3 regions of the Paenibacillus sp. FSL H7-0737 genome follow, and region 2 is predicted to be linked to each of the others. Evidence: riboswitches for the same ligand, from Rfam matches in the RefSeq annotation. Region 2 holds a riboswitch; each other region holds the start of a gene.
The links. Region 2 has a riboswitch for cyclic di-GMP ahead of H70737_RS10100 (DUF6612 family protein). Riboswitches for the same ligand answer to the same signal wherever they lie in the genome.
Positions count from the first base shown of each region.

Region 1: linked by a shared signal. The riboswitch ahead of H70737_RS20730 (thiamine pyrophosphate-binding protein) and the one ahead of H70737_RS10100 (DUF6612 family protein) in region 2 are both predicted to bind cyclic di-GMP.
Region 3: linked by a shared signal. The riboswitch ahead of H70737_RS30560 (anti-repressor SinI family protein) and the one ahead of H70737_RS10100 (DUF6612 family protein) in region 2 are both predicted to bind cyclic di-GMP.

Region 1 covers NZ_CP009279.1:4,714,663-4,722,866, reverse strand. The annotation lists gene H70737_RS20760 (ATP-binding protein) at 1-329, shown strand, start outside; gene glpK (glycerol kinase GlpK) at 448-1,941, shown strand; gene H70737_RS20750 (helix-hairpin-helix domain-containing protein) at 1,956-2,171, shown strand; gene H70737_RS20745 (3-oxoacyl-[acyl-carrier-protein] synthase III C-terminal domain-containing protein) at 2,242-3,234, opposite strand; gene H70737_RS20740 (hypothetical protein) at 3,286-3,636, opposite strand; gene H70737_RS20735 (carboxymuconolactone decarboxylase family protein) at 3,676-4,044, opposite strand; gene H70737_RS20730 (thiamine pyrophosphate-binding protein) at 4,055-5,698, opposite strand; cyclic di-GMP riboswitch class I at 5,817-5,912, opposite strand; gene H70737_RS20725 (methyl-accepting chemotaxis protein) at 6,103-7,353, opposite strand; gene H70737_RS20720 (helix-turn-helix transcriptional regulator) at 7,476-8,204, opposite strand, start outside.
Region 2 covers NZ_CP009279.1:2,385,506-2,393,709, reverse strand. The annotation lists gene H70737_RS10125 (TetR/AcrR family transcriptional regulator) at 1-82, shown strand, start outside; gene H70737_RS10120 (ABC transporter ATP-binding protein) at 88-1,071, opposite strand; gene H70737_RS10115 (ABC transporter permease) at 1,094-1,876, opposite strand; gene H70737_RS10110 (ABC transporter permease) at 1,873-2,694, opposite strand; gene H70737_RS10105 (serine hydrolase domain-containing protein) at 2,744-3,916, opposite strand; gene H70737_RS10100 (DUF6612 family protein) at 4,216-5,064, opposite strand; cyclic di-GMP riboswitch class I at 5,182-5,273, opposite strand; gene H70737_RS10095 (Cof-type HAD-IIB family hydrolase) at 5,483-6,283, opposite strand; gene H70737_RS10090 (pseudouridine synthase) at 6,557-7,321, opposite strand; gene H70737_RS10085 (RsmB/NOP family class I SAM-dependent RNA methyltransferase) at 7,324-8,204, opposite strand, start outside.
Region 3 covers NZ_CP009279.1:407,203-415,406, forward strand. The annotation lists gene H70737_RS01825 (hypothetical protein) at 1-88, shown strand, start outside; gene odhB (2-oxoglutarate dehydrogenase complex dihydrolipoyllysine-residue succinyltransferase) at 492-1,766, opposite strand; gene H70737_RS01835 (2-oxoglutarate dehydrogenase E1 component) at 1,819-4,686, opposite strand; cyclic di-GMP riboswitch class I at 5,158-5,242, shown strand; gene H70737_RS30560 (anti-repressor SinI family protein) at 5,270-5,425, shown strand; gene H70737_RS01840 (helix-turn-helix domain-containing protein) at 5,628-5,957, opposite strand; gene H70737_RS01845 (TasA family protein) at 6,127-6,732, opposite strand; gene sipW (signal peptidase I SipW) at 6,825-7,412, opposite strand; gene H70737_RS01855 (hypothetical protein) at 7,414-8,204, opposite strand, start outside.

The DNA.
Region 1 (8,204 bases), 2.3 Mb from region 2:
CCAATTTGCTCGATAATGCTTTTCGTCATACGCAGGGTGGCAAGAAGATCACAGTTCATACAGGAACTTGTGTCTTAGAAGGGCGTCGCTATTTTGAAATTAAAATTCAGGATGAAGGCGTCGGCATTCCGCAGGAAGATCTGCCTTATATATTTGATCGTTTCTACAAAGCCGATAAGGCACGTGTACGGGGAGAATCAGGTGGAACGGGACTCGGGCTTGCGATTGTTAAAAATATTGTTGAGTCGCATCACGGAACCATTTCAGCTTCCAGTAAGTTGGGCGAAAGTACAACCTTTACCCTAAGACTTCCTGTCGAAAAACAGTAATTCCAAACACAATGTGTGATAGCGCCTCTGACAGCAGAGGTGCTTTTTGTTGAAACAAACACATTAATCTTGTTCATCGTGGAACATATCTCATTGTTTATGCTTGGGAGGCCATCAAATGATTTTATCTTTAGACCAAGGGACTACCAGTTCACGAGCCATAGTGTTCGATGAGGACGCTAGAATCGTCTCACAAGGGCAATATGAGGTTGAACAATCTTTCCCACACCCTGGCTGGGTGGAGCATGACCCAGAGCAAATTTGGGCGTCACAGCTTGCAGCTGCAAGAGATGCGATTACTCAGGGCGGGATAACACCTCAGGAAGTATATTCCATTGGAATTACAAATCAGAGGGAAACGGCCCTGATCTGGGATAGAGCAACAGGCAAGCCGATTTATCCTGCGATTGTGTGGCAGGACAGACGTACTGCAGAGCTGTGTGAAGAGATCAAGAGTAAGGGGTTAGAGGGACTCATTGCTAGCAAGACGGGACTCGTTGTGGATGCTTATTTTTCTGCAACAAAATTCTCCTGGATTCTTGATCATGTAGAAGGCGCACGAGAGCGGGCGAATAATGGCGAGCTACTAGCTGGGACAGTAGACAGCTGGCTAATCTGGAAGCTTACTGGCGGGGCTGTACATGCTACTGATGTAACTAATGCATCGCGTACGATGCTATATAATCTACATGAGCGCTGCTGGGACGAAGTGCTAATGGAGGAGCTTCGTGTACCACGCTCCATCCTGCCAGAAGTGAGGATGTCCGGTAGTGAATTTGGAGCAGCAGACGCGCAGTGGTTCGGGACAGAAATACCTATTCACTCTGTATTGGGGGATCAACAAGCTGCTTTGTTTGGACATACTTGTCTTGAACCCGGCAGTGCCAAAAACACATATGGAACTGGATGCTTTATTCTGATGAATACAGGTACAGAAGCTGTAGTCTCCAGTCATGGGTTGTTGACCACTGTAGCATGGGGAATGGGGGATGAGCTCTATTATGCACTCGAGGGCAGTGTGTTTGTAGCCGGAGCGGCTGTACAATGGCTTCAGGAGGGGTTAGGACTCATAACGGAGCCGGCAGGCTCGGAAGACAAAGCGCGGGAAGTAGAGGACAGTGAAGGGGTTGTCGTCGTACCTGCTTTTACTGGACTAGGTGCCCCTTATTGGGATATGTATGCACGTGGAGCAGTCTTCGGTCTAACTAGAGGAACCACCTCGGGGCATTTGGTAAGAGCAACGTTAGAGTCATTAGCATTTCAGTCTAGAGATGTAATTGGGGCGATGGAAAAAGATGCAGGCATGCCATTGACCGGACTTCGTGTAGATGGTGGAGCGGTTCGTAATGATTTGCTGATGCAGTTTCAGTCTGATATCCTCGGTAGTGAAGTTACTCGAACTACATATGCGGAGACGACTGCGCTGGGAGCAGCACTTCTGGCTGGATTAACCTCAGGAGTTTGGACAAGAGAGCAGCTAGAAAGCTTTAACAAAGCTGAGAGGGTCTTTTCACCTGTAATGGGTATAGATGAGCGTGAACGACGTTACAACGCCTGGAAAGACGCTGTAGCGCGTACCATGGGCTGGGAAAAACATGAAAGATATCAGTGATCAGGGAGATGCATATGTCTATGTTTAATGGAACAGAATCTGATCTACCGAGTGGACTATCTAAGCCTGCACTTCGAGCACTTCATGGTGCTGGGTATACACAGATTCACCAAATCAGTAAGCTCACTGAGTCAGAGCTTCTGCAGCTCCATGGGATGGGACCAAAAGGGATTGATGTACTACGGCGTGCGCTCACTGTAAAGGGGTTATCCTTTGCCAGCGAGTCCTAAAGAACAGATCAACCTAAAAAGCGGCAAGCTAAGGATAATCCTTGGCCTGCCGCTTTTTAGGTTGTAACGCTTAATATTCAATAACAAATGCAACGTTTTGCCATCCAGCGCCCACTGTCCAGAACAGAACTTTATCTCCGCGTTCGATCTTTCCTGTAGTAATAGCTTTGTGTAGAGCGATAAACGGGCTACTGGTTGAGGTGTACCCGAATTCATCACCTATGTAAACCGCAACCTCACGATCAATACCCACTTTTTCACAAACACCAACGATATTAGGCAGTGAAAGCTGTGAGAAACAGGCCGCTTTAATAGATTCAGGCGCTATGTTGTTATCTGATAGAAGCGTGCGAATCGATTCAGAAGCAGCATCTACGCAAATGGAATCATCAAATGGAATGAACTTCACATTGAATTCTCCAGCCGCTACGCCTTTTCTACCCAGATTAGCCAAGCCTTCAGCCGGGAACATGGAGTTGCCATAAACGCATGTGTCTGTTTGATAGACAGAATCAATGAAGCCTACCGCATTATCATCGCGCACAAGAAGGACTGCCGCAGCTGCATCACCGAAGTTAGCATAATAGACTGGATCATTCTTATCTGCATGAGGTGCTACATAATCGGATCCGATGACCAAAGCACGTTTAATTCTAGGATTGGCTTGCATTTGACGGCTCACCTGTTCTACGGAAGCAGTCATACCTGCACAGTTAGCGTTGCTATCTATACAAATTGTATGGGATGCGCCGTTAATTAAACGGTGAATCATTAAAGAGTTAGTAGGAAAGATATATTCAGGAGTTTGACTTGCATAGGCAATAAGATCGATATCAGCGCCAGTGAGACCATTTTTATCCAACACATTACTGGCAGCCTCAAAAGCCATCGTAAGAGAATTTTCTTCCTCATTCTTAATGCTATAGCGCGTATCACGACCTAAAGTGGTCAGTAGACCTCGGATATCAATACCCTTTTCGTCAAAATGCTTAATAAAAAAGTCGTTACCAACTTTATTACTAGGATGATAGATATCAATGTCTTGAATACGAATTCCGGTCATATGAATGAATCCTCCTGAAAAACTCTATAGTTTTTTTAGTTATAAGAAGAATTAAGCTGTAACGGTGGAAATGATCTCGATGTTATCTAGTCCTGCTTTACGACCCAGACGAGCAAGCTGCATTTTAAGAATTGGGTTATTCTCAAGGGTTAGATTTACTTTTACAAATCCATCATTCTTAAACATTACGAAGCAACCTTCCAAAAGAGGTACAACATCAGGTGCAGTTACGTTTAGCTTTCTGCAGTCGATTTGTAATTCATAGTCTGCTGGAGTGATAGGATTAATAGTTTGTTGATAAGCTTGGATAGATTTCAGACCATCTTCTTCAGAAAATGTTCCTTCCAGCTCAATATTGATCACTTTTTTAGTAGTGTCTGTCTTTAAAATAAACTGTCCCACGTTAACATCTCTCCCGATATTTTAATTTACTGAAAATAGTTACTTTATTTCTTCAATCGTTTCGAGAAGAATATTAAAAGCGGTGATGATTCTAGGTGCCCCTATAGCGGGTACTAAGTGTAATAGAATACCTTTGAGTTGTTCTACAGTAACTCCCACACGAAGAGCCATGACATAATGAACACCCAATTGATCAAACTGACCCATCGAAATCAGGGCAGAGATAACTGCGATTTCCTTCCAGTCAGCTTCGATTGTGTTGCGTTGAAAAATATCGCCGTAGGCATTCCCCATAATAAATTCAGCCAAATCGGGGAAATGTTCTTTAATCGGAGCCAGTGCTTTAGCTCCGTAGTCTCCAGAGAGATTCGTGAAGTGGTTCAGACCACTGTTTACATTGTCTTTCATAAGTGACCTCCTAATTTAGGTTCAAAGTACGGTGAGCAGTCGGAGGGACCTCATCACGGTCTGTTAGCAGTTCAATGACGGCAACACGGTTGATGGCAACAGCGTCCTTGATGGCTGTTTCGAACTCCTCCGCTGTCTCACATTTGTAACCCTTAGCGCCTAGTGATTCTGCGAATTTCACAGCATCCATAGGGACTTCGTAGATAGTTCCGTCAATACGTCCTGTAGTTTTTTCCATACCTTTTAGAGCCATATCTAGCTGTTTATTATTCACAACAATGAATATGACAGGAATATCCTTGCAGACAGCAGCGTTAATCTCTGCGCCTAGCATCATAAAGCAGCCATCTCCTGTAATGCAGAAGATCGTTTCTTCTGGAGCAGCAACCTTTGCACCAATCGCCATTCCGATGGAATTACCCATACAAGCAAAGTAAGCATCGAAAACAAAACTGCCCGGTTTCTTAACCTTGTACCATTTCGCAGCATGGAAACCGTGACTTCCATCATCAACAAAGACTGTGCTGTTATAAGGAATCAAATCACTCATCGTACTCAAGACCGATGCAAGTGAAAGGTTTGGTAAAATCGGAGGCTCTTCGGTATAATCGGAATTTGTCGGTGCTTCGCGTTTTGTGATGTTGTTCGTGTCAATATTATTGAGATAGTAAACTAGATTGTCCCGTAGATCTCCAGTCACTGGAATCGTTTTAGAGAACAATATTTTTCCGACAAAAGTCGGATCGCTATCAAACTGAATTAATGTTGCAGGATGATTTTCCCTTTTAAGATTACAAATAGTCATATCACTTAAACGTGACCCGAGAACGATAAATAGATCACTTTGATTCAGCAAGTCATCCCCATGGGTACAACCGCCTACTCCAATTGGACCGTGATAGAGTGGATGATCCCAAGCTATAGCCCCTTTACCACCTGGAGATGTAACTACAGGAATATTAAATGTTTCCGCTAATTGAATTAGCTCACTATGTGCTCCTGAGCGGTTAACGCCTTTACCCGCGATAATTATTGGATTCTTAGAGTTATTTATAGCATCAAGTACACGGTCGATATTAGCATGGCTAACCAGTGATTCGCGTTCAGGGATTACAATATTACATTCCTCTAGCAATTCCGTTTGTACATCAAAGGGAATACAAAGGTGAACTGGACCACGATTACCGCTCAAAGCAATGGATATGGCATGATTAAAGATTGTGTTAAAGTGATCTCCACGTTCAATAAGCTTGCTATATAAGGTGGCAGGTCTAAACATATCAGCTAAATCAGCTAGAAAAGAAGTAGAGTCCTGACATTGGGGAATTCCAAGCTCTTTAATAGATTGATGGCCAGTAATAAATAGGACAGGTAGGTTGTTAGCCTTAGCATGTGCTGCTGCAGTTAATAGGTTTGTTCCACCAGGACCTGAAGTACCAAAAGCTACACCTAGTTTTCCAGTTTTAAGCGCATACCCGGCTGCTTCGAAGCCGGAACTGGACTCATGTCTCCCAGGAATAAATTCAATACCGTAATCTACCATTTTAAGAACAATAGGACAAATGGATTTCCCAATAATACCAAAGGAATGGGTAACTCCTAGGTTCCGTAGTGCTTCCGACATGTAATCTGCGACTGTCTTCAAAAAATACACCTCACAAGTTGATTGTTATTTTAAAATCAAACATTAGAAAACCTGTGCTCTGAATTAGGGCACAGGTTGGTGGCATAAATCGCCATAGAGACTGAACAATTGTTCAGTCGTCTTGGTTTTCTGCAACCTGGCAGTCATGGCCTCTGATTAATAATGAGGCTGTAGATCCATGGTTTTGCGTCATCCTCTTTCGAAGATTTTGCCAATATTAATTTTAAAATTTATAAGAAGAATTTTCCTTTACAATATATTCCTAGAGTACCTTTGTCAATATATTTTCGCAAATTAACTCGAATTTTGACGAAAGTCTTGTCCAACCTATGAAATAATAGATATAAAAAAACTCCCCCTAAGTCAAAACTTAGGAGGAGTTTTTGGACTTGTTTATATGATTTGCAAGTGACTTAAAACTTGAAAATATGGATAGTCTTCTGTAGATTAAACACAGCCTGTGTCATTTTCTCAGTTTCTTCAGCGACGGACTGCAGGGCATTAATTTGTTCATTCATAGCCGCGGATACTTCCTCGGTGCCGGCAGCGGTTTGCTGTGTGATTGCAGAGATATTCTCTATTGCACTTGAAATTTTCAAGGCACTTTCCAACATCAGATCACTTTCAGCAGAGAAGGAAGAGATTTGCTCGGTAATATACTGCACACTTTGCACAATTTGAGCAAAGATATGAGCAGATTGAGTGATCATCTCATTCTGTACCTGTACGACTTCTTCGTTGATAGCGATATTGTCAATCGCTTGTTTGATATCAGTTTCGATGCTCCGAACTAAGCCAAAGACTTCCTTCGTTGAAGCTGTTGATTCCTCGGCAAGTTTACGAACCTCCTGTGCGACTACAGCAAAACCTCGACCATGCTCTCCGGCGCGTGCTGCTTCGATGGAGGCATTCAGCGATAAGAGGTTGGTCTGCTCAGCGATCTCTGTGATGGTTTTTGTAATCATCGTAATTCCGCGAGCATTATGAGACAGGGCTTCGATTGTATCAGCTACTTTTTGAGTAGCCTGGATGTTTTTGCGCATGCCTTCAGCTTGAGTATCAACGGACTGCCGTCCTTGTTCAACTAGTTCTAATGTATGTATTGAACGTCTGTTCATTTCTTTCGTTGAGTTCGTATAATTGGATACTTTATTCTCAATATCTTTAATGGATTCTGTCATTTCAGCGATATCCGTAGATATTTCATTTGCACCAAGAGCTAGCTCGTTAGACGAAGAGGCTACCTGTGCCATGACAATTTTCAAATTCTGATTCTTATCTTCGATTCCACGGCTTGCATCCATAACTTGACGAGTGATTTGTGATGCTTCTGTCAAAATCTTCTTGAGCTTGTCAATCATAGTATTAAAGGAACGACTTACGTCCCCCATAGACCCGTTCTCGTCGGCTCTACTAGTAAAATCCCCTTTTGAAATACTATGAGATACATTCGCGATGTCATCAAAAGAAGATGTAAGCGTTCTCTCGATAAAGCGGGCCACTGGGAAAGTTAGAGCAGCAAGAACAACGATTAGAACAATACCCAAAATAATGTTGCCTAAGATCATAAAAGTAACTAAAACAGGAATGGCAAATAGTGCGGCAACGAGGTAACATCCGGCAACAATTCTTTGTTTTAACGGAAGTTTATGCATCCAGTTCATTGGTATAATGTCCTCCTTATTAATATTATGTATTGGTGTTATTATATGGGATTTAAAGGTGATTGGTCTATAGTAAGAACTGACATAAATCTTCTTTTCGGAGTAGTTCTTTAGATTTCGTGTCAAAAATCCTCATAAATAGCGGAAATTTTTGCGATAGCAGACTTTACCATCTCTAAAAGTTCTTGCGGTGAAAGTACAATAACCGAGGGACTAAAAGAAAGGATTATCCGGCAGGCCGACTCGATCGTATTAAATTCGGCATCTACGTTCACCCACTCAGCATTGCTTGTTGGCTCTATTAATTGGACAGAGACGAATCTTTCTCGCTGTAATTCTTTTAAGACAGATGTTTTAACCCTTAGCTTTACTTGATACTTTGGCAGTGCTGCTTTAAAGGCCGTGGTGGACTCTTCCCAGTACTGTTTTAAATCAAAGTCATCAGGTCTTTTAAACCACTCATGTGTCTCCTCAACGTTAACTAATCTGGACACACGAAAGGTTCGTAGTTCATCTTTGCTTTTGGCTACGACATACCATACTCCGCGTTTTGCAACTAACCCAAGAGGTTCAATGAAACGGACCGTTGTCTCGTTGCTCCGGAGATAAGTGATTTTTACTTTACGGTCCTCCCAAAGTGCTCTCTGCAGTACAGATAGGAACGGATAAGTCTCATCCGAAGGATGCCAACTGGCGCCATCAATATGAATACGCTCGCTTAGGTAATTTGCTGGGTTACTAAGTCGATGTGAGGATGCAGCCTCTAGTTTGAGAAGAGCGGAAGAGTAGTCGTCTTGTATCCCCAGATCCTTCATTATAGATGCGTCAGCGGACAGAAGCAGTGAACCAAT
Region 2 (8,204 bases):
TCCTTGCTCTGCAAAAGAAATTACTGAAAAGTTATGGTCAATGCTCGATCTGAATCTGCAAATGATCCGTTCCCAAGCTTGACAATGTTATCCCATATCCATCTCATAAATGGAGCTGATGATCTTTTCAATTTGGATCTCCTTAATGGATATATCAAGAATCTCTACCTTTTCGCTAAGAATATGAAGAAACTCACCCATTTTACACTGCTCGGTATCGATCTCTAATTCCACTTCGTAATCCGATATTCTTTCCGATATCAGAGTCCCAGGCAGGTCAATATCTCCAATCGTTGTAGCTGCAGAAAGCCTGACCACTTTTTTAGCGCCTAGATGAAGTCGAAGTTCGGAGAACTTATCGTCATATACTTTTTTACCTTGATGAATAATTAGTACTCTTTGCACCAAACGCTCCACATCTTCCAAGTCATGTGTCGTTAGAATAAATGTGGTGCCTTCCTGATTCATTTGCTTAATGAATTCTCTGATTCTTTGTTTAGCTATAACATCCAGCCCGATCGTCGGCTCATCCAAAAAAACCACTGGCGGAGAATGAAGCATTGCCATAATAAACTCGCATTTCATTCGTTCTCCCAGTGAAAGGGTGCGCGTAGGCTTAGTGATAATATCACCAATCTCAAACATACTTACAAATCGATCTAGTCTTGTACGAAAGTCATTCGTAGGAATATCATAAATTTCCTTGTTCATATAAAAGCTATCCAAAGGAGGAATGTCCCATATTAACTGCGATTTCTGTCCGAACAGTACTCCGATTTGTTTTACATATTGATTTTTCTGCTTATGAGGGTTGTATCCTAGAACATTTATCTCTCCCGATGTGGGATAGAGAACACCTGTCAGCATTTTAATAGTCGTAGATTTCCCCGCGCCGTTTGGGCCCAAAATGCCAATGATCTCTCCTTTTCCAACACTGAACGAAAGATCTTCTACAGAGGTGATAATCGATTTTTCACGGTGAAACAGACTTTTAAATACGCTTTTCGCATCTTGTCCACGGTGATACGTTTCATATTGCTTAGTTAAATTCTTGACGGTAATAATGTCCAATGTAATTCTCCTTCATACAAATTCATCCTCCGGCACTTTTGTAACTACGAAGCATGTACGTATAGAGCCAAATTCCGAAGGCAGCAAATAACACACAAGGGATAATCGCTATAAAAAAATAGGCTTCCCATCGTCCAATCAGAGTAGATGCTGGAAAATAAGCAATCATGGAAACCGGAAAAAGAAAAGAACTTACGGCTACGACTGCTTTAGGGAAAATCGTCCCTGGATAACGCCCAAAAGACTTAATGCTCTCAAACATCTCCGGCAAGCGGGAATTCGCTACCCATTTGAAGGAAATTGCTGCCACAATAAGCGCCACGCCGAACATAACAAGCAGCCCTGCGCCAAACAACAACAGGAACAAGAACCAAGAGCCGATGGTCATCCCATCGATTCCGCTAAGTGCGTATACGAACATGATTACTCCTCCACCTAAAAGCCCGATACTTTCGAACTCAAAAGATCTGGCCAACAGCAGAAAAAGGCTCGAGGTTGGTTTAATTAATACCACTTCCAAAGTCCCTTCTACTACATGAGACATTGTATTCCACATAATTCCGTTAAAAAAAATCCCGGCACAAGCCGTAGACAAAATGAACACAGATTGAATTAATAGTGCCTCTTTAAAGGTCCATCCTTCAAATGAAGCATTCGAATTATAGATGAACACCGTTACTAGGGGAAACAACACATTCCCTATGAGCATGATAAGGCTATTAAGAATAAAATTAACACGATAAGTGATAGCAGAAGCAATATTCGCCTTCATGCAGGTTTTATATATTTGATACATACGTTTCATGCGCCCACCCCCGTAAAATGCTTAAGCGATACCGCATACAGCACCCGGCAGACTATTCCGGCAATAATAACGGCTACAAGCTGCAACAACAAAACTTGGGGAATAGGTAAGGTTATATCAGCTAAAGTATAGCTACCTGTATAGACCATTGCAGGCAGAAAGGTCGTATATTGAAACGGTAAGAAAAAGGAAGCCAGCTGTAAGGATTTTGGGAAAAAGACCAATGGAATCAGTGATCCTGAGAATATCCCCTCGCAAAGACTGAAAAAGTTACGAATACTGGAGGATTGCACCATCCAAAATGCGACCATGCCAATACTATAATGGATGAAAAAGTTCATCATGAATGCCATAGCTATCGATAGCATTGCGTATAGTAAATTTGCGGGTAAAACATCAATATGAAAAATAAAGAAGAAGATCATAAAACAGGGTATAAATTCAAATAGAAGCCCAAGTACCCTATGCCCTGCCTTCTGAGACAATGCATAGAACATATGATTCATTGGTCTTAAAGAGAACGTAATGAATTTCCCGGTGCGAATGAGCATTTGTAAATTCCAATCGGCAAAATCCATGGTCAAGTAGTTGATCAACATCGTGGCACAAAAATAAGAGAGCATCTGAGAGAGCGACATCCCGTTAATAGAGGATTCTCCACTATAAACAGCGCTCCATATGTAATACTGCACCAAAAAATATACCGGGCCTACAAAAATAGAAACCATCGAATGCGTTCTGTACGCACTCCATTCCTTATAAGTAACAAAAGCAACCGCTCTCATAACGCGAAAGCGGTGCTTTATCTTCTCAAACATAAGTCACATCCTGCCTATCTTTGATATCTCACAACATATAATCTTATTCTTATTCGAGTCCGGACCAGATCACATTGTTTGTACCGAAAATCGCTCTACCGTCCCATATATTTTTATGAAAAGGGATATACCAAACGGCAATCAGCTGTTCAACCGGATCAACGACCAAAGAACAAGACCCCCATCCTTCATGAAAAAAAGTGCCTTCAGAATAAGATGTACTTTCATTATATCGAAGGTCTGGCCCAAGACCGTATGGTCTATCTGCTCCTCCATCTCCCCATGCGTAGTTTGGAAGTTTTTCAGAATTGAACCGCTTGGTCATTTTCTGAACAGCCATCCGACTTAAGATATGACCACCTTCGTATTCCCCATGGTTAAGCAGCATGATTCCGAACTTTTGTAGATCATTAACGGTTGAATACATTCCCCCACCAGTTCCGGGAGTCTTGATTTCTTCCTCAGACCTTTGTTCTTCATCCGTAATTTCCCCGTTTTGCAGCTTCTGAAGATATTCCTTGGCTTCTTCCGAACGAATAGCGATCCTACCAGCTTTCTCAGGCGGTATATCAAAGAAAGTATCTGTCATGCCTAACGGTTTTACAATGTTGTCCATTATGTAATCTTCTGCAATAACACCTGTTATTTTCTCGATAATTGCACCAAGAACCACGTATCCGAACGATGAATACATCCATTGAGTCCCTACCGGAAAACGAATACCATAGGAAAGTCCAGCTTTAATCCAGTTTTCTTTTCCAAGCTCTGATTCATAAATATACCACCATGCACTTTTATAGTAGGTATCACTTATAGTGCCATGATCAGGTGCGATGCCGGAGGTATGCGTCAGTAAATGAGCAATTGTAATCGGCTTAAAAGGATCGGCATCAAACTCCGGAAGAATAGAACTAACTGGCTGCCCCATAAAAATTTCACCATCATCTGCTAGCTGCCAGATCGCTGTTGCCGTAAACAGCTTAGTAATAGAAGCGATTCGAAATATTGTATCCGTTTTCAACTCTTGGTCGCTATCTTCTTCGTAACTGAAGCGTCCCCCCGCTCCATTAGCAAATATTTTTCCATAACGACTAAGAGAATAAATATAGCCATCGGCTACTTTCTTATTACAGAGATCCTCATAAAAATGATTAAGTGCCTCTAATCGGTCCTCCCTGTAATTCACTTCGTTCAGCTTGCTAAGCTCTGTGGATGATAACATTATTCGCACTCCCCCTATCAATCATTAAAAAGAATAGCAATTCTCAAAAATGTAAATTTAACCTAACTTATAATACCTTTTCAATATAATAGTTACAACATGATATTTCATACACTATTAAATTAATTCAGATTATTAATCACATAAATAGCATGTACTAAAATCCTAATAATTGGTAGGTCAATTTTATATTTATTTATTTTTTACATATCTCACTTCCTGTTGGCTACTGTCATGAATGGAGCAAAAAGCGCTGTTCTACTGAACAGCGCTTTTTACTCCATATGAAAACGACCTTATTATTCTAGTTCGGCGGGCTTTACAATGGTTGTACCTTTGTTATTCTTGGAATACTTAGCTTCGATTTTCGTGTTGTATGTATCCTTTTCTCCATCACTTATCAGCACATAACTCAGATCGACTGTCAGTTTTTCCGTCTGCCAGGTCTTAGTATTGACGAATAATTTCCACGTTACGCTTTTGGGTTGAACTGTCTCACCATCCCAGAGGTTCTCCTGGTCATAGAGCTTGATTATTCCCTTAGCTGCTGTCGGATCGGTTACCGTGAATTGCAGGACTGTCTGAGCACCAGCAGTGCTGACTTTCATAGATTTTTTATAATTTTTTACCGAATCAAGCATGGAAACAGGATCGTATTGACCTTTGGAGTAAAAAGAATCCCACTCCATCTTCTCCAGTCCAATCCAATACTGTGCATCAGGATCGATTGGCTCACCGTCATCGTCGTAACCTTCATCTTCAGATTCATCGATCAGTTCACTTCCGTCTACAAGATAGTAAAACTCCTTGTCATTGGCATATAGACTGTACGATGTTTCTAAAAGACTACTATCAACGGTGCCGGCTGCAGCAAAATTCGGCAGTCGATTAATATCCAGCTTCAGTGTGTTAGTGTTGCTGATACGTACCCCACCGCTCTGAATATCCTGTTTTTTGATCACATCTAAGTGAAAATTCTTTATTGCTTTAGAGGCTGCCGTTACTTTGCTAATCATTTGATCCGCGGTTACTGCTGTTGTGGTAGCGGCAGACACGACTTCAGGATTAGACATCCATCCGATCGTTCCGGACAGCAATAAAGCACCTACTGCCAAACTAGTGCCTATTGTTTTGAAAAAACTGTTCATGAACTTCCCCTTTCGGCCCCTTGCGATAATGTAACGCCGTATAGGTCGAAATAATAAAAGAGCTCAAAATTGACTACATATTCTTAGAGCTATCCTTTATGCTTCATAAGACATCCCTATGGCGGCCTGGCGATCATTTCCTTCTGTAGAAAGGCTTTAGACCCATGGCTTTGTGTCATCATCTTTCGATGATTTTACCTTTAACGCGGACATTCAATTAGTTTTAATTAGCTTACGGACGCATGACCCACCGCTAATTTTATCATGGTTATAATTACCTGTAAACGACTTATCTTCCATTTCTATTTACCTGTCGATTTACTCGTATCCTTATGTCAACGTAAAAAAAAAAGCATAAAACAGGACTCCAGTCCGCTTTATGCTTTGCATCTAAAATTATTTTACAGGATCAAAAAGATTAGGATAAACAATATTTAACCAGCGCATCACGCACACCATGCTCATTGTTCGAACCCGTAACAGCATTCGCTGCCGCTTTTACCTCTACAGGAGAATTATCCATCGCCACGCCCATCCCCGCATAGGTAAGCATAGAAATATCATTAAAATAATTACCGATTGAGAGGACTTCTTCTTGCGGAATTCCCAGCTTCACAGCGAGATTTCTTAATGCGTTTCCCTTAGAAGATTCGGGATGCATCAAATCAACGAAAAATTCACCACTCCGCAAAATATTGTACTCAGGAGCCCAAGTACGCCATTCACGTTCAGCTTCGTCAAGGATTTCTGGCTGTGTAAATACAGTAAACTTAACAACCGGTTCACGGAAATCTTCCCATGCGGGCAGCGTCGCTGGCACAATACGGAAGTGCTCATACATATAATTAGCTTCTTTAGTCAGATTCTCTACATTATCAACATACATATCAAAAGCAGTATTCACATCATAATGAATATTGTGCTTACGGCAATAGTCAATATAGGGGTCAAGACCACGTGCATCCATACCATATTGGTGCAGCACTTCTCGATCTTCCACTCGTACCGTCGCTGCTCCATTGTGACCAAGCACGTAACCAGTCAGCCCCATTTCCTCCATGAAAGGAATCGAGTTCTGTGGACTGCGTCCCGTACACAATACGATTTGACCGCCAAGACGTGTAACCTCAGCAATAGCTTCCTTATTCTCAGAGCTTAAGTGGTGATCATCATTTAATAGCGTACCGTCCACATCTAGTGCAATCAGTTTGTATCTCATACTCCACCATCCTTGTCTTTCTTTTTCTATATATAATTGAACTTGAGGCTTTTTGTGTTAAGTGTCAGTCGCAACTATGGTGAATGTTTGGACTTCCAGCCGCTGTTGTTTCCAGATTTCTTAATTTATACCGTTTAAAAGCGGATGAAATCCGGAAACAAAGGCGGTCGCTATCGCTCTTACAGTTCCAAAATTCCCCTCCGTCTCTCCCTTCTCTTATCCCAAGTTTCCAAATTCAATATATATATATCAATTTATATATCATTTTCTCTACTATCCTTCTGACCCATCTGCGCCTAAGAGTGCCAGTTCCTCTAACGTCAGTTCCCGACAAGCTCCAAGCGGCAGACTATCATCCAGCTTCAATTCTCCCATAGATACGCGTTTCAGAAAAGTGACTTTTTTGCCTACCGCCTGAAACATACGCTTCACCTGATGAAATTTCCCCTCAGTGATGATAAGTGAAATATGGGAAATCACTTTGCTGCCGCGCTCTCTTCCAAGAATGGTTAAGTGTGCAGGTAAAGTAAAGTAGCCATCTTCCAGCTCCACCCCTGCTGCAAAAGCCGCGACATCATCCGCGTCTACATCGCCCTCGATGGTTGCCTCGTACGTTTTCGGGACATGCTTACGTGGCGACAGCAATTCATGGGCAAGCTTCCCATCATTAGTGATCAGCAGCAGTCCCACAGTATCCTTATCTAGCCTTCCTACAGGAAACGGTTCAAACTGTGCATACTCATGCTTTAAAAGATCCAAAACCGTCCGATCCCGCTTGTCCTCCGTAGCTGACAGGACACCCGGGGGTTTGTTCATCATAAGATATATGAATTCACGGTAGGTAACAACCTCTCCCCCTACCTCTATTTTATCGGCATAAGGATCCACATGGAACCCACTATCTTTTACCACGGTCCCGTTCACCAATATTAAGCCTTGTTTAGCTTGTTTACGGATATCACTGCGCGACCCCACTCCAATATGGGACAACACTTTATCTAATCGTTGTTTTTTGGCGGGCTTACCTGATTGGCTCATTGTTACATCCACCTCCAGCCTGCGGGATATTCGTTCTTGAGTATGCCATCCTGCCACTTACCCCAGCCTGCGCTGTAGCCATCAATGCAGACCAGAACGTATCCCTTTTGGGCACTTCCTATTCTAATAGAGAGACGTTCTTGAGAAATCGACAACGTCTCTCCTTTAAGATAGGAAATAGCTTCATGATTCGTACTGGAGAGTGAGACACTTCGGCAGCTTTCTTCCTGATGCAAAGCTGTAGCCATTGGATGCCCTGGAATAAATCTTCCGTTACGGATTTGTCCTACATACCATCCCGGGCGGATCGTCTTTAATCCATTTAGTCTTTCCTTAGGAAGTGGAGAAATGTACAGATGGTCACCGAACAGAACCGGATATCCTTGCGGTTCCCAACCAAGCTGATCTCGCACAAAATTTCCATACGCAGTCAAAGCTTGCTCGTCACCTGAAACTTGCCGACCACGGTCAGCGCCACCAGTAGGTTTGTGAGAGGGTTTCCCTTCTTTCCCCCGTCTTCCTTCTGATTTATTGGATGATTTAACGTGTGCTGCACTTTTTGGAGTAGTAGTTCTTGCTCTTGCAGATTCGTTTAACTTGACCTCTAAGTGATCACGTTCCTCCATTGAGCGCTTAGTTCCCCCATGTTGCAATACAGCCATGAAATGTCCTTCGCCTTTCACCTTATGCGGCCACAGTCTTGCTGTTCCTGAGAGTTCTCCGAAGCCAGGAGCGAATGAGCCTGTACCTCCTACCGTCACCACTGAGAATTGTGGATGTTCAGAAATAAACTCGGCTATAATTTCCTCATTTTCTTCTGTAGCAAAGGTACAGGTGGAATAGACAAGTGTACCTCCCGGTGCCAATGCTGTTGCAGCAGAAC
Region 3 (8,204 bases), 2.0 Mb from region 2:
GGATGCGTATTATACACTCAGCAGCTACGGAGATAAGATTTTGAGTAAGGAGCAATTTTTACAGTTGGCTGGGGAGCTGTTGAAGTAGATTCTTATAGTCTTGTAGTTGCATGCGCTAAGTTAGTTGTACTATATACAATTAAAGTTAACTAATACCTTTATATAAGCCCTGTAGTTGTATTTAATACAGCTATTACTGGTTAGATTAGTGGAAATAAACGTTTTTACGGATTTTAGTTGTAGAGAATGCAATTAAGGAAGAGGATATGGGAGATCAGAAATAAATAAGTGTATAAAATACAGTTAGATCATATGCAAGGTAGGAAGCATCCCCGACAACGCCGGACTTTCTAACCTAGGGATTCATGATTCACCTTGTACTTATGAAATACTTCATCTCAAAAGTTGATTCAGATATAAAAGAAGGTATCCCTAATGCGAAGCTTTAGGGATACCTTCTTTATATTCTTAAGTCGAAAGATCGATCAGGGTTAGCCTTCCAGCAGCAGGGCTTCTGGATCTTCCAGCAATTCCTTCACTTTGACGAGGAAGCTAACCGCTTCAGAGCCGTCAACGATCCGGTGATCGTAGGAAAGGGCGATATACATCATTGGACGGTTAACGGTTCTTTCTTCGTCCAGCGCAATTGGACGCAATTGAATCTTATGCATCCCTAGAATACCTACTTGAGGGGTATTCAGAATCGGGGTAGATAATAGGGAACCGAATACACCGCCGTTGGTGATAGTGAACGTACCGCCTTGAAGCTCGGAGAGACTAAGTGTATTAGCGCGTGCCTTGGAAGCGAGTTCGCCAATCTGACGTTCGATTTCCGGGAAGCTGAGGCGATCTGCGTCACGGACAACCGGAACCACCAGACCTTCCTTAGCTGCAACGGCAATACCGATATCGTAGAATTTCTTAACGATCAGATCTTCACCGTCAATCTCTGCGTTCAGCAGAGGGTAGGTCTTCAGCGCACCGATCACGGCTTTGGTGAAGAAGGACATGAAGCCTAGTCCTACTTCATGCTTCTCTTTAAAAGCATCCTTGCGACGCTTGCGGATGTCGAGGATCGCTGTCATGTCCACCTCGTTGAAGGTGGTCAGCATGGCCGCGGTCTGCTGCGCTTCTACCAAGCGGCTGGCAATCGTGAGCCGTCTGCGCGACATGCGCTTGCGCTCCACGTTCTTGCCATCCTCCGGCGCGGCTTTGCTCGCTGCCGGCTTCGCTGGCTCCGGCTTGGCTTGTGCCGCCGGAGCTACCGGTGCAGCGGCCTGTGGCGCTGCTGCACCATGACCCGACACATCGGCCTGACCAATCCGGCCGATAGGATCACGGGCGCTAACATCGCCGAGGTCGATGCCGCGCTCCCGTGCCAGCTTGCGTGCGCCCGGCGATGCCAGTGCAGCGGGGCTTTCGCCACCCGCTACAGCGACTTCGGGCGCTGCTACAGGTGCGGCTGCTGCGCTGCCGCTTGCCGGTGCCGCTTCAGGCGCTTTGCTCTCAGCGGCCTGCGGCGTACTGCCGCTAGCGGCTCCAATGATGCCGATGGCTTCGCCAACGGCTACGTTCTCGCCCGCTTGACGTAGGATGGAGGAGATGACACCCTCCACCTCCGCACTAATTTCTAAATTGACTTTATCCGTCTCTAACTCAGCAAGCACATCACCTTGACCTACCGTGTCGCCTTCTTTAACCAGCCATTTGTAGATGGTTCCTTCGGATATAGATTCTCCCAGATCGGGTACTAAGATTTCTGACACAGGCCGTTACCTCCCCAAACATAATGGTTTACGCTATTGTGATACCGTCCTCTTAAGAGGACGGTACAGCTGTTTGTACTTGTGAATTTGCTTTTAGGGCCTCTGAAACAATTCTACGCTGTTCAAAGCTATGAACATCTGCATAACCACTCGCAGGGCTGGAACGTTCAGGACGTCCGATATATCTCACGCTAGTGTTTTGCGGTGCGATGGCCCGTAACCGTGGTTCGGTATAACTCCACCCGCCCATATTCTTCGGCTCTTCTTGCACCCAGACAATTTCCTGAAGGGATGTGAAGGAGCTTAAGTGAGCACTCAGTTCATGTTCTGGGAACGGATAGAGTTGCTCAAGGCGCAGTACATGTAGCCATGACCAATCTTTGTCTGAAGCAGCTTCTAGCTCTGTTTGGATGTCGATAGCTACTTTACCGCTGCAGACTACTAGACGCTTGACCTCACCTGGCTTCTGGCCTAGCAGGGGCTCTGCTAACACAGGCTGGAATTGTCCGGAGGCGAGCTCAGTTCCGGCAGATGTGCTGCGCGGATTACGAATGAGACTCTTCGGTGTCATAATCACCAGTGGTTTAGCGTCTTCCTGTCCACATAAAGCAGCTTGGCGTCGCAAGACATGGAAATATTGAGAAGCAGTGGTCAAGTTAGCAACGGTCCAGTTCTCTTCCGCGGATAACTGTAGGAAGCGTTCCAATCTACCACTGGAATGCTCGGGTCCCTGTCCCTCGTAGCCATGCGGTAACATGACGACGAGATTGCTGCGCTGCGTCCATTTCGCACGTCCAGCGGCAATGAACTGATCAAATATAACCTGACCTGCATTGGCGAAGTCGCCATATTGTGCTTCCCAGATGACGAAGGTTTCTGGTGCGAACACATTATAACCATACTCAAAGCCTAGCACAGAAGCTTCAGATAGCGGACTGTTATATACGCCAAAGGAAGCGCGAGAATTACTTAGCTGATGAAGCGGAGAGAATAATTCTCCTGTCTTGCTGTCGTGCAGCACCAGATGGCGGTGTGCGAAGGTGCCGCGCTGTGCATCCTGACCGCTAAGTCGAATTGGCGTTCCATCCTTCAGGATGGTTGCGAAGGCGAGGGACTCAGCGAGTGCCCAGTCGACCTTTTCACCCTCATTCAGCGCGTCCTTGCGACGCTGCAGAATTCGCTCCAGTTTCGGATAGACTTGGAATCCATCAGGTACGCTCAGTAGCTCACGATTAATCTCTTGCAGACTGGAGATCGGTACGGCTGTAGTGCCTGCCGCTGAGCGATCTGTATGAAGAGGAATGAAGGCTTTTGGTTCTTTTTTCTTGTGATTGCCTTCCTTCATACTATCGTACGCACGTTGCAATACGCCTTCTGTTTCAACGTGCATCTTTTGTACATCTTCAGCTGTAAGAATTTTTTCACGCTGTAGCCGCTCCGCATACACCTTGTAAACGGTTGGATGATTGCGTACCTTACCGTACACGATAGGTTGTGTAGTTTCAGGATCATCCATTTCGTTATGTCCATGACGACGATAGCCGATGAGATCAATAACGAAATCCTTTTTGAATTGATTGCGATATGCACTAGCTAAACGAACGGCTGATATACAGGCCTCAGGATCATCAGCATTGACATGGATAATTGGAATTTCATATCCTTTGGCGATGTCACTCGCATAATGCGTTGAACGGGAGTCTTCACTTTCTGTCGTAAAGCCGATCCGATTATTAACAATGATATGGATCGTCCCGCCATTCTGATAACCTTGAAGTTTGCCAATATTAAGTGTTTCTGCAACAATCCCTTCACCTGGAAAAGCAGCATCGCCATGCATCAGTACCGCCATAGCTTTACTGGTATCAATCTTCGGCAATCCGGCTGTGCTCCGATCTTCTTGAGCAGCACGAGTGAAGCCTTCCACGACAGGATTGACGAATTCCAAGTGACTTGGGTTATTCGCTAGTGTTATTCTTGTGCGTACGGTTTCTCCTTCACGGACAGCGCGATCTGCACCCAGATGGTATTTCACATCACCCGTCCAGCCATAGTTAATGCCTGTAGAGCCTTCGGAAGGGAAAAGCTCCTTGTTCGGAGAATGATGAAACTCTGAAAATATAATGTCATAAGGTTTGCCCAAAATATGTGCAAGAACGTTGAGGCGACCACGATGCGCCATGCCCATCAGAATATGCTCTGCGCCGTCATGCGCAGCAGCGCGTACGATTTCATCCAGCATCGGTACGAGTGCGTCATTGCCTTCCAAGCTGAAACGCTTCTGACCCACAAAGGTTTTGTGAAGGAAGGTTTCAAATTGCTCTACTTGGATCAGGCGGTTTAGCAGCTCTTTACGTTCTGCATTATTTAAAGGCGCTGGTGAGCTTGTGGATTCTGCCTGTCTGTTCAACCATTTCAGTTCTTGTTCTTCATGCACATGCCCGAATTCATAGGCGATTGTCTTGGTGTAAGCCTGACGCATACGCTGAACTGCATCCCATCCGGTATGCACATCATTCGGCGCATTCTCCCAAATGAGCGTGGCAGGTAGTGCGAGCAGATCCTCACGAGTCAGCTCATAGGTTTCGAGTTCAAGATATTTAGCCATGGGATTGTGATCGCGCTCAAGCGGATCAATATCAGCGGCCATATGGCCATATATACGAATATTAGCGATTAGCTTGGAAGCTCTTACTGCCTTTCTAAGCCATTCGGTGTCTCCCGAAATGCGAGGCTGTGGAGCCGGTTCGCTATCCGGTGTTAGGGGTGGGGGACCCGAATTTGTAAAAAGCTCGCGATAATTATTCTCTACGGTGGAAGGATCTTTCACAAACTGTTCATATCTTTCTTGAATGTAGCCTAAATTGGGTCCGTAATACTTACTCCAAATGGATTCGTTATAGGGCTCTTTGGCTGCCATGAATACATCCTCCTTAACGGATGAACTCCATACGTGACATTTTGTGTCAACGCTTACTGGAGCTGTGATGATTGCGGTTTCATTTCTCATCTTATTGTGCTACTTTCCACACGTGTAATCAATTCATTCTTTCGTCCAATACGTTCGCAAAATGGTATGGGTTAGCTTGTTCTAATGAAAAGAACGCTGTTTCTTCTCATTACCCATTCCTAAGGCCCACTAAAATGATTCTAATATCCTTATTTTTAACTAATAGGGAAGGAAGTATCATTATATTGGCTTAATTAATTTTATGAATGGGACGAGTATCGTGTTAATAGGACAAGATATCGCACAAAAGCGCTTCTATTTTTTGTTTTTTAATGGAAAAACTAATCAGAAATCGACACACTTTTCCACTTTAGTATAGTATAATGTTATTGCAGTTAGCGATTTTCATATATTTCAAAGTAGATCCTTTCGTGTAAAGGGTCCAGTAAAAGGTAAACCTGCCGAAAGACAGGGGCACAAAGTCGCGGGTCTAAGGTAGAAATACTATGACAGCCGGATTGCCTGGGGACGTAAAATCTTAGGAGGAGATTTTTTGGACAAGTCCAACCAGGGAAGCAACAGAGAACAGCAGGTCATTGATCTAGACGTTGAGTGGGTACATTTATTATTAGCAGCTAAGAAGGCTGGCATAAAGGCAGATGAAATTCGTCGATTCTTTCATGAGAAGACTGTGCAAGCCGTGCAGTAATACATTTAGTGCGTTATATTTTGAAAAAGGGCCCAGCGATAACTCGCTGGGCCCTTTTTCGGTATATAAGAAAGTATATAAGATAAATAGTCCTTATATTTTACTAGAATATAAAACGCCTTCGCGGTCCATGTTAGGAGGGCGAAGGCGCTTATGTTTAATAGTATGAGTAGAAGAGGATCTTATCAGGTCAGGTGGAATATTAATCCTTCTGATCAAGGCGCCATTTCTGGTAGTCCAGAAACTCCTTGAATTCGCGTTTGCTTATGCCTGAGGCCATAGCTTCCTGCACCAATCGGAACCATTCCGAATCTAAAGGTGACTCCTCAGCATCATTAGGTTCTCCATAGAGCAAAGCGTGGATGGATACCTGAAGCGCATCGGCGATCTTTTCGATAAACTGGATTGAAGGATTGGATTGGATGTTTCTCTCCACATTGCTAAGATACGACTTAGCAACATCCGCTCTGTCCGCAAGCTCAGATAGGGACAATCCCTTTTCTAGGCGGAGATGCTGGATACGTTGGCCCATATTTTGTGACACTATGCTGACGCCCCTCCGTAATTTTTGTTATTAGTATAGCAAATATCATTAAATTCGACAAAGTTTATTGTAAAGAGAAGAGCAGCATCTACTTATCCGCTTTCCGGAATCAGGATCTGCTGCTCTTCGAGTATTATATTAAATTATTCTATTAATCTTAGTAATCTTTTTTAGCACCTTGTTTAGCTACGAAATCCCATGTCAGGGTTATGCTATCGCCTTGGAAAATATTTTGATCTTGGTTATTTTCCACAAATTCGAATTGGACGGAGAAGCTGTCATTGGTGCCGGCTTTAATACCAGATGCTTCGGTGAAGAGTTGATCCCAACCAGTATTTTTTACGAGATCCGGATGTTGAGATTTTAAATCAGCAAGCGTAGTTTGATAGACTACATCTTCTGGAGAAACTACGGTTCCTTTATCGTTATTTCTAAGGAATTTGACCTTAATGAATTGGGCTAAATCCAGGTAGTTGTCACCTTTAGCATCCGTAATTTGAGTGGAAGTGTTCAGAATAATAGATCCGATATCGAGCGAACCATCGTTTTTCAATTTGAAGGATTTGGTTACAGTATCACCTGGTTTTAGGTTTGGAATATTTACGATAACTGAAGGGTCGGAGTTCAAATCGAGTGTACCTGCAGCAAATGTAGCAGTGCTTTGTGCAGTGTCACTAAAGTAAGCGAAGGTTCCTCCACCAATCAATGATAAACCCAGTGCTGCTGATGCTACGCCAAGACCCAATGTTTTTTTGATACCCATAATTAAAATTCCTCCTCGGTTTTTGTGGTTTTTTTTATAAAAGTTATATATTGTAACTTCCGGTTCGTAAGCGGAAGCGGACAATCAACGAATTACTGTATTTCAGTTGGGGGTGGAGAGGCGGGCAGTATAGCAGCATTTTTCTTTTCGAGTGCAGCTACAGCCTTCCATGACGAATACAGAGCATAGAGCAGGAGCATCAAGCCTGGTACGATCATGAGCATGACACTTCCAGCTTTGGAAACTGCGAAATTCATAGCGTAACCTACGTAAGGTACGGTGACCCCGGTATACTCAGCTACAACATTCGTGGAACTGGTAGGGTTCATATCAGGCGCATCATTGTTATCGCCTTTCGTGCGATACATGGATTCACCAGTAGCGTTGTTCATTGTTGCTTCTACAACACGGTGAGTAATGAGCAGGTTTTCTTCATTTCTAAAGGTGATCACATCGCCTTTTTTGAAGCGATTCATATCTCCTCCGGGTTTTAAAGCGACAATCGATCCGGTTTGAATCCCTGGTTCCATCGAACCTGAGAGTACCGATTTGATCTGGTATCCGAAGAAGGCAGGTTCACCGCCGGAGGCCTTTGATAAAACTACGGCTACCACCAGCAGAATGAATATCACAAGCATGATGCTCGATAATGTATTGTTGATCATTTTTTTAATCCGCATATTATTCGCCACCTTTAACTTGTTGAGGGTCCGAAGGGGCTGGTGTTGCTACCGGTGGGGAAGTGGTTGTATCTTCCGCTTTTGGCGCCTCCTGAGGAACCGCTTGCTGTGGTACATCTTTTGGAATCGTTAGCTCTTCACCAATTTCCGGAACGACCGGGTTAGTGGCTGGGGCTTCAGGCTGTTCATTATTTATATTCTCTGGAGTAGCTTCACCTTTCGGTGGAGTCACTTCCGTTTTTGCTTTCTCCTCAGCTTCAGCTTTCGCTTTGTCCTCAGCTTCTTGCTTTTCTTTTTTCTCCAGTGCCAAACGTTCTTCTTCTTTCTTCGTTTGTTCCAGCGCCTCTAGTCGGGCTTTCTCAAGCGCTTCCAACTGTTGTTCACGGGTTTGACTGATCAATTGGAGCTGACTCTGAAGATTGCTGATTCCTGAAGTAGCCGATTCTTTAAGATCATTCATTTCAGTATTGAGATTTTCATAAGTGGAGGTTAGTTCGCTAGAGATATTGCCGGCCGGCTGACTAAAAGGAATCAGGAAAGGTAACGGCTGCTGAAACGCCTCGTTGCGTAACTCGGGTTGTCCATATACATCACTGGTCACTACCGAAGCAAATGGAAGCCCGATGTCGTGTATGGAGTTTAGATATTGGATGACTCCCTTTAAGGAAGCATTCAGGGATTCAGAGATTACACCGCTTTGATTCAGGCTGCTTTGCAGCTCTCTGAAGAATTGTTCATCCTTGATTTCTAGACAGTTTGAATCTAGAGAGGTCATATATCCTCCAATCTGGA